4 regions of the Novosphingobium sp. GV079 genome follow, and region 1 is predicted to be linked to each of the others. Evidence: predicted binding sites of a transcription regulator. Region 1 holds the regulator's gene; each other region holds the start of a gene.
What was found. Region 1 encodes LexA, which represses DNA repair genes until DNA is damaged. Its sites were predicted from a motif close to GTTCCNCNCTTGTTCT; they were not measured.
Positions count from the first base shown of each region.

Region 2: the regulator LexA is predicted to act here: its motif matches at 925-940, upstream of recA (recombinase RecA).
Region 3: the regulator LexA is predicted to act here: its motif matches at 953-968, upstream of C8K14_RS06995 (ImuA family protein).
Region 4: the regulator LexA is predicted to act here: its motif matches at 1,308-1,323, upstream of C8K14_RS03745 (ATP-dependent helicase).

Region 1 is NZ_QBUE01000012.1:70,712-72,911, forward strand. It holds gene C8K14_RS22900 (hypothetical protein) at 1-287, shown strand, start outside; gene C8K14_RS15400 (nucleotidyltransferase domain-containing protein) at 284-583, shown strand; gene lexA (transcriptional repressor LexA) at 949-1,638, opposite strand; gene C8K14_RS15410 (molybdopterin molybdotransferase MoeA) at 1,696-2,200, opposite strand, start outside.
Region 2 is NZ_QBUE01000015.1:17,188-19,387, reverse strand. It holds gene C8K14_RS16990 (ATP-binding protein) at 1-635, shown strand, start outside; gene recA (recombinase RecA) at 1,016-2,086, shown strand.
Region 3 is NZ_QBUE01000004.1:215,700-217,899, forward strand. It holds gene C8K14_RS06990 (DNA polymerase Y family protein) at 1-275, opposite strand, end outside; gene C8K14_RS06995 (ImuA family protein) at 163-906, opposite strand; gene C8K14_RS07000 (DUF1778 domain-containing protein) at 1,018-1,311, shown strand; gene C8K14_RS07005 (GNAT family N-acetyltransferase) at 1,293-1,796, shown strand; gene C8K14_RS07010 (CoA-acylating methylmalonate-semialdehyde dehydrogenase) at 1,801-2,200, opposite strand, start outside.
Region 4 is NZ_QBUE01000002.1:425,509-427,708, reverse strand. It holds gene C8K14_RS03745 (ATP-dependent helicase) at 1-1,304, opposite strand, end outside; gene C8K14_RS03740 (hypothetical protein) at 1,553-2,164, shown strand.

The DNA of each region.
Region 1 (2,200 bases):
TCCTTAGACAATATGGTCGTGTGGCCCAGGCCGCTCGCGAGTTTGATCGCATCTATCAGGTCACTCTCAAGAATGGCGTCGTTTTCCGATTAGGCATGATCGCAGAGTACGAACCTACCGCCGATGCGGTTCGCAGCCTTTGGGATCGGTTTGGTCCGATGGATGTCGCGTGGAACATCAACCCGAACGGGAGCCCATCTAAAGAAGCGATCGAAGCGGGAAATGAGCTCGGATGCAAGGTGATAAAGTGGGAAGGGCTGAGGGACTACATCCACCAGAGATCATGAAGGCTGGCGCAATTGCAGCTCATCTGCTGACGTTTTGCGGGTCCTTTGCCAATTTCGACGCTTATATGTTCGGCTCGACCCTGAACGGGGTCGGCAAAGACATCGACATTCTTGTCATTGGCCCCGGCGGTGAAGCGCTATCCAACCTCAAAGCGGAAATGCGGTCGGCCGGCGAACAATTGCCACTCCACATTCTCTGCATGTTGCCATCAGAAGCGGATGAGAGTGAGTTCTTGCTCAAGGAGCGATGCGTATCGCTTGTGGATTTGGCCAAGTCTGCTGTGTCACGCGCCTAGCGCGATCGAGTTCTATTTCGACCGCGCACCGCACAGTTGTGAAGGTAGCTTCGCCATTTGGTCCTTTCAATGCCGACTGACTGCTAACGGCCCCGCCTCTGTCGCAGTGGCGGCACCACCCAGGCGAACCCCGAATATCTGCTCTAAACAAGTGCTGAGGTTCCACCCGGCGCTGTCGAACGGCAGGAAAGCCACACTTAAAGGCATTGCGTATTATCGACCCGGCGCAAGGAAACCTGCGCAGAGCGAGGCAGGCTGGGGAGGTTGACCGCTGCCCAATGGAGCAATCACGCCCAACAGTAGCCCGTTGAAGGGCCCGCACGCAGATGCCTATTCACTCAGCACAAACCCCTCTACCACCACCCTCAATGATACCGCCGCAGCAGCCCTGCCAGCTTGCCTTGCACTTCCACTTCGTCGGGGGCGTAGAACTGGGGGTTGTACGCGGCGTTGGCCGGGTCGAGGCGGATGCGGCCTTTTTCGTGGTGGAGGTACTTGAGAGTCGCTTCCTCGCCACGCACCAGGGCGACGACGATTTCACCGTCGCGGGCGGTGTTGGTGCGGCGCACGAGGGCGTAGTCGCCGTCGAGGATGCCGGCGTCGACCATCGAATCGCCCGACACTTCCAGCGCGTAGTGCTCGCCAGAACCGAGCAGGGCGGCGGGCACGGGCAGCATGGCCGAGCCCTCCATCGCCTCGATCGGGGCGCCCGCGGCGATGCGGCCGTGGAGCGGGATTTCGATCACGTCGTTCGCGGCCACTGGCGCCGGGCGCGGGGTGGCGGACGCGGGGGCAGTGGGGCGCGGCGCGGGATTGCGCGCGGCGGCCTTGGTCGCCAGGCTTTCCGGCTCGCGGATCACTTCGAGGGCGCGGGCGCGGTTGGGCAGGCGGCGGATGAAGCCGCGTTCTTCCAGCGCAGAGATCAGGCGGTGCACGCCAGACTTTGACTTGAGATCGAGCGCTTCCTTCATTTCTTCAAACGAAGGGGAAATGCCGGAATCATCAAGGCGCGTCTGGATGAACGAGAGCAGTTCGTGCTGCTTGCGCGTGAGCATCCGCAAGTCTCCTATGGCGAACGAATGCGGAACGAATAAGCAACCAAACCGAACCCGTCAAGCAAATCCGCCAAATTCGAGCAGATAGATCGGCACCTTGCTCCCTTCCGGTTGCATCGCCGCGCCGGCCTCGCGCTGCACCAGGCAATTGGCGCGGGCAATGGGGGCGATTGCGCCGGAATCCTGCAACGGATCGAGTGTGACGGAAACGCGATCCCAATGGCCGCGCAGGAATTCGGTGCGCCCGCCACCGGCCGGCATCGGCTGGGCCAGCGGCATGTGCAGCGGGCTGGGCAGCGGCTGGGCGGCACCCAGCGCGGCGCGCAGCAGGGGGAGCATGAACAGGTGCGCGGTGACATAGGCCGAGGCCGGATTGCCGGGCAGGCCGAGGATCACCTGCGGCGCGGCGCGGTCCTTGGCGCTGCGTTGCCCCACCAGCAGCGGCTTGCCCGGCTTGATCGCCACGCGCCAGAAATCGATGCGCGCGCCCACTGCCTCCAGCGCGGGGCGAACCAGATCGTGATCACCGACCGAGGCACCGCCGCTGGTGACCACGATATCC
Region 2 (2,200 bases), on a different contig from region 1:
GGCACGGCATCAAGCCCTCGCAGATCGGCAAGATCTTCGAACCGTTCTTCACCACCAAGGAAAAGGGCAAGGGCACCGGCCTTGGCCTTTCCACTGTCTATGGCATCGTCAAGCAATCGGGCGGCTTCATCTTTGCCGATAGCGAGGTGGGCAAGGGCACGCGCTTTACCATCTACCTGCCGGTGCATGTGCCCGATCCGGCCGATGTGGCAGAGGCGGCCAAGCCCAAGGGCGAGACGCGCCGCACGCAATGGACCGGCGGCGGGCGCGTGCTCTTGGTCGAGGACGAGGACACCGTGCGCGCCGTGGCCGAGCGGGCGCTGGTGCGCCAGGGCTATGAGGTCACCACGGCGGCCGATGGCGAGGACGGCCTGGAAGCGCTGTCACGCATCATGGCGGTTGGCGGGGATATCGACCTGGTGGTGTCCGACGTGGTCATGCCTTCGATGGACGGGCCGGCCATGGCGCGCGAGATCCGCCGGGTTAAGCCCGATCTGCCGGTGCTGTTTATGTCAGGCTATGCCGAGGAACAGCTCCGCCGCGAGATCGACATCCCCAACATGCATTTCCTGGCCAAGCCGTTTTCGGTGGCGCAGATCGTGGCGGCGGTCGAACAGGTGCTGCGCGGGGAGTGATTGCCCCTCCACCACCCGCTGCGCGGGCGGTTCCCCTCCCCACGATGTGGGGAGGGCCTTCAAGATCCTCCCCACATCGTGGGGAGGTGGCAGGCCGCAGGCCTGACGGAGGGGCGGGCCGAACAAGCCAGCTGAGTCGCCAATTCCGCCACGATGGCAGCATTTTCCCAAACTGGGGAAATGCCATGCCGAGCGTGGGTTGCTGCGTGGGAGAGCTTGAAAAAGTCCCTGAAATCCCCATGTTTCCAGTGCGCAGCGGAAATTGTCTCCACTCTGGAAAGAATTTTCTGTTCCCCCCTTGTTCCATAAGAACAGAATAAGTACATTGTTCTGTGTGTTGACGGTTCGTGTCAGCCATCTCTAGGCAAGGGGAAGCAGCCATGGCGGCGCAGCTCAAGCTCATTCAGGAAGGCAAAGAAAAGGACATGGATCGTCAGAAGGCGCTAGACGCCGCACTGGCCCAGATCGACCGCGCATTCGGCAAGGGCTCGGTGATGAAGCTGGGCTCCAAGGAGACGATGCAGGTGGAAGCGATTTCCACCGGCTCGCTCGGGCTGGATATCGCGCTGGGCATTGGCGGCCTGCCGCGCGGCCGCATCATCGAAATCTATGGCCCGGAAAGCTCGGGGAAGACCACCCTGGCGCTGCACGCCATTGCCGAAGCGCAGAAGACCGGTGGCACGGCGGCCTTTGTTGACGCCGAACACGCGCTCGATCCGGTCTATGCCAAGAAGCTGGGCGTCAACATCGATGAACTGATCGTCTCGCAGCCCGACACGGGCGAGCAGGCGCTGGAAATCGTCGATACGCTGGTCCGCTCCAACGCCATCGACATTCTCGTCGTCGACTCGGTCGCCGCGCTGGTGCCCCGCGCCGAAATCGAAGGCGAAATGGGCGACAGCCACGTCGGCCTCCAGGCCCGCCTGATGAGCCAGGCGCTGCGCAAGCTGACCGGCTCGATCAGCCGTTCGCGCTGCATGGTGATCTTCATCAACCAGGTGCGCATGAAGATCGGCGTGATGTACGGCAACCCGGAAACCACCACCGGCGGCAACGCTCTCAAGTTCTATGCCTCTTGCCGTCTCGACATTCGCCGTACCGGCCAGATCAAGGATCGCGACGAAATCACCGGCAACACCACCCGCGTGAAGGTCGTCAAGAACAAGGTCGCCCCACCGTTCAAGCAGGTCGAATTCGACATCATGTATGGCGAAGGCATCTCCAAGATCGGCGAAATCCTCGATCTCGGGGTCAAGGCCGGCCTGGTCGAAAAGTCGGGCGCATGGTTCAGCTATGACTCGGTGCGCATCGGCCAGGGCCGCGAAAACGCCAAGAACTTCCTGCGCGAAAACACCGAACTGCGCGATCGCCTGGAAGCGGCGATCCGTGGCCGGACCGAGCAGGTGGCCGAAGGCCTGATGGCCGGCCCTGACGCTGACGACGATATCTGATCAGGCGTTGACCTGATCCGCAGGGCGCGATGGCGGCAGGCTGCCGCGCCACGCCCTGCCGTTCCTTGCTCCCGGCGCGTCGTTCCAGGTGAATGGCGCGCCGCTGGCGTTTTG
Region 3 (2,200 bases), on a different contig from region 1:
AGCAGATCGGGGCAGCGGGCACGCGCATCAGCCAGGGTCATGCCAGGAGCCAGGCCATGGCAAGCGGCGTCGCGCTCTACCGCCATCAGGCGCAAGGCCTGGCCACTGCGCGCCACCAGGGCCAGCGGCACGCCTGCGGGCAGCGGGTCTGCCGATGTGGCCCTAACCCGCTCGCAGGGCAGCCAGGGGAAGTACAGCGCCAGATGGCGCCGCCTGTCCGTTTTCGCTCCGGTTGGAGGTGCCGGTGGTGTCCCGGAAACCGCCATGTTGTTCATCCCATTGCAAATGCCACGTTTGCCCCGCCGGCCCACCCCGCCAGCGCAGCGCCTCTACCGCCAAAGCCGGCAAGCCGGGCGGACGCACTTGCGCACCCGGTGGCGCTGCGAGGGGTTGGGACGGCGCACTGGCAACCTGCCAGCGGGTATGTGCGGCGCTGGGCTGCGCCTTGGCGGCATGGCGCAACAGCACGACCGGCGTTTGCGTGCGTTCGGCAGCCAGCACGAAGCGCCGGCTGGCCGTCAGGTCATAGCCTTTCAAGGGCCCCTCGCTTTCCAGCAAGACCAGCGCCAGGCCAGGGCAACGCGCGCCCTCCAGCCCAGCGCGCAGCAGAGTGGCGGCGTCGCCTGCCTCTACCAGCAGCAGCCGCGCCGGATCGATACCCAGCAGCATCAGTCCTTCACCGTAGAGCGCCAGCGACTGGCGCCTGCCACTGCGCACCATCAGCACGGTGCCACTGCGATTCGCCGCGCCCAGCCCCAAGGCAAAGGCAAGCCCCGCCGCGCGATCATCACCTTGCCCATGCACTTCATGCACTTGGCCCGCCGCCAGCATAGGCACGGGACGCTGCAAGGCCGGGCGCAGGCGCCAGGCCGGGGTGGTGAGGATCGAGGCGGAAACACTTTCCATGTTCCTATTATGTTCCATTTCTCACTCCCTGTCGAGGCTGGCCGTTGGAACAGGTGGGGATAGGGTTGCGATTGTATTGACATTGTACATACAAAGGCGGATATTCACGCCATGGACCAGTCTCCCCAAATGATCCCAAGCAAGGGCAGCATCAATCTGCGGATCGAGGCTGCCACCCGCCAGCTTATTGACGAAGCAGCGGCCATTCTGGGCAAGACCCGCACCGAATTCATGATCGAAAGCGCGCGCCAACAAGCGATCGACGTCTTGCTCGATCAGCGATTGTTCGCACTGGAAAGCCAGGACCATGCGGCCTTCATGGCCGCGCTGGACAATCCGCCCGAGCCTGGCCCAAGGCTGAAGGCACTGATGCGGCGGGTGCCGACATGGCAACGGGAAGACTGACTGCGCCAGTCCCTCTGGCCGATGACCATGAGGTTGACGAGTTCGATTGCGGAGAGCCGGCGCTCAATGCCTGGTTGCGGCAGAAGGCGCGTCGCAACGAGGGGCGCTTCGCGCGTACCTATGTGGTATGCGATGATCGCAGAGTGGCGGCCTATGTGTGTATCCTGGCAGGTGCAGTAGAGCGGCGGGAAGCACCATCCCGCCTGCGCCGAAACGCGCCTGATCTGATCCCGGTATCGATCATCGGGCGCCTTGCGGTGAATCGGCGCCATGCCGGCCAGGGCTTGGGAAGCGATTTGCTGGCCGATGCCCTGCGCCGCATAGCCTTGGCGGCACAAAGCATCGGCATCGGCGCGGTGATGGTTCACGCCAAGAATGAGCAGGCTCGGCGCTTTTACCTGAAATGCGCCGACTTCCTGGAATATCCGGCCGATAGCCGAACCCTGTTCCTGCCCATAGAGACGCTGATCGCGGCTCTACCGTGATGCTTCACTTCATCGTCGGGATCACGAAGCTCTGGTCCACCACATCGCCCGAGGTGCTGGGCCAGCGCTGGGTCACGGTCTTGGTGCGGGTGTAGAAGCGCACGCCGTCCATGCCGTATTGGTTGAGATCGCCAAAGCCTGAGCGCTTCCACCCGCCAAAGCTGTGATAGGCGACCGGCACCGGGATCGGCACGTTGATGCCAACCATGCCCACTTCCACCTTGGCGGCAAAGTTGCGGGCGGCGGCGCCATTGCGGGTGAACATGGCCACGCCATTGCCATAGGCGTGGTTGGTGGCCAGCGCGATGGCTTCATCGACATCGTGCGCGCGCACGATCTGCAACACCGGGCCGAAGATTTCCTCCTGATAGCTGCGCATTTCCGGTGTCACGCGGTCGAACAGC
Region 4 (2,200 bases), on a different contig from region 1:
TTGGGCGTATTGTAGATCCGCTCGAACGCCAGATCGTCTGACGGTTGGCCCACCAGGCGCAGGTAGGCCAGCGCATCGCGAATTTCGGCGCGCTCGTAAAAGCGGAAGCCACCGACAATGCGATAGGCGAGGCCGATCTGGATGAAGCGGTCTTCGAACTCGCGCGTCTGGAACTGTGCGCGCACCAGGATCGCCACACGGTCGAGCGGGCAGCCCTCGCGCTCCAGCCGCTCGATCTCCTCGCCCACGCGGCGCGCTTCCTCGGGCGCGTCCCACACGCCGATCACGCGCAGCTTGTCGCCGCCGTCGCGCTCGGTCCACAGCTGCTTGCCCAGCCGCTGCGCATTTTCGGCAATCAGGCCCGATGCCGCGCCCAGGATATGCGGGGTGGAGCGATAGTTCTGCTCGAGCCGGATCACCTTGGCGCCGGGAAAATCCTTTTCAAAGCGCAGGATGTTGGCCACTTCGGCGCCGCGCCAGGAATAGATCGACTGGTCATCGTCGCCCACCACGCAGATGTTCTTGCGCACTTGCGCCAAAAGCCGCAGCCACAGGTACTGCACCGCGTTGGTGTCCTGGTATTCGTCCACCATGATATAGCGGAAACGGTCCTGCCAGCTTTCCAGCACATCGCGATGCTGGCGGAAGATCACCAGGATATGCAGCAGCAGATCGCCGAAATCGCAGGCGTTGATGGTGCGCAGCCGGTCTTGATAGAGCCGGTAGAAATGCGCGCCACGGCCATTGGCATAGGCTTCGTTTTCCCCGGCATCGAGATCATCCGGGCCCAGCCCACGGTTCTTCCAGCGATCGATCAGCCCGGCCAGCTGCTTGGCCGGCCAGCGCTTGTCGTCCACGCCTTCGGCCTGGATCAGCTGCTTGAGCAGGCGCAACTGGTCATCGGTATCGATGATCGTGAACGAACTGGTCAGCCCGACCAGCTCAGCATGGCGGCGCAGCATCTTGGCCGCGATCGAATGGAACGTGCCGAGCCACGGCATCCCTTCCACTGCCGGCCCGATCAGGTGCCCCACGCGCTCGCGCATCTCGCGCGCGGCTTTGTTGGTAAAAGTCACGCACAGGATCTGCGACGGATAAGCCAGGCGCTGGCGCAGCAGATTGGCAAGGCGCGCGGTGAGCGCGGCGGTCTTGCCGGTGCCGGCACCCGCCAGCATCAGCACCGGGCCATCGGTGGTCAACACCGCCTCGCGCTGCGGCGGGTTCAGGCCTGACAGCCAATCGGGCTCGTTGCCTGCAAGGGGGCCGGGGGGAGAGTGGGGAGAAGGGGGGGCAAAGCTCGTCACGGTGGAACAAGTAGGGAACCGGGTGCGCAGGCGCAAGGCGGATTTGCCCATCCGCCACCGTCCTATGCCCCGGCCAAAGCTTCCCATTCATCTGTCATACATCAACAAAATCACCGCTTGCCGCACACACGGGGCAAGTCGAGCGGCTGATCGACACAATATCACGTCTGGCCGAATGCCCGGAAACGAAATGACAGGATCGGGCGTAACTTGGGCAATTCGGATCTTTGGAACAGGAGAAGATCTCCATGCGAAAGATGATTTTCATCAGCGCTCTGGCGCTCTCGACCGCTTCGCTGCCCGTTGCTCTCCATGCTCAGGCAGCAGCCACCCCGCCGGCTACCGCAACTCCGACTGGTCCGTTCTCGATGACGACGGAACAGAAGGGCCAGTACGATGGCTGGCCGGCCGATCTCAAGGCCAAGTATGATGCATGGCCGTCGGCCCAGCAGGAATACTTCTGGTCGCTGAATGCGGACCAGCAGAAGGGCTGGTGGGCGATGAATGACACCCAGCGCGGCCAGGTCTATGCCATGACGCCTGACCAGCGCGCCCAGATTTGGCCGTCGATTGTGGCCCAGGTTCAGGGCCGGGCGTCGGCTTCGGCATCCGCTTCGGCAGCGGGCAGCACCCCGCCGGCCCCCACCGCTGACTCGAACAGCAGTGGCATGTCGGGCGGCATGGCGGCCAACACCGCCACGGCGCCTGCCCCGGCCCCGAGCGGCGATACCGGCATGGACAGCGCAGCGACGGCCAGCAGCAGCAGCCAGTATGCGTCCAACGCTGACGCCACGCCCAAGAAGTATCCCGTGTGCTCGCGCACGGTGACGGATAGCTGCCGCAACCGTGGCGGTGTCTGAACCAAACAAGCCCTGAAGGGTCGCACATCTGTTGCC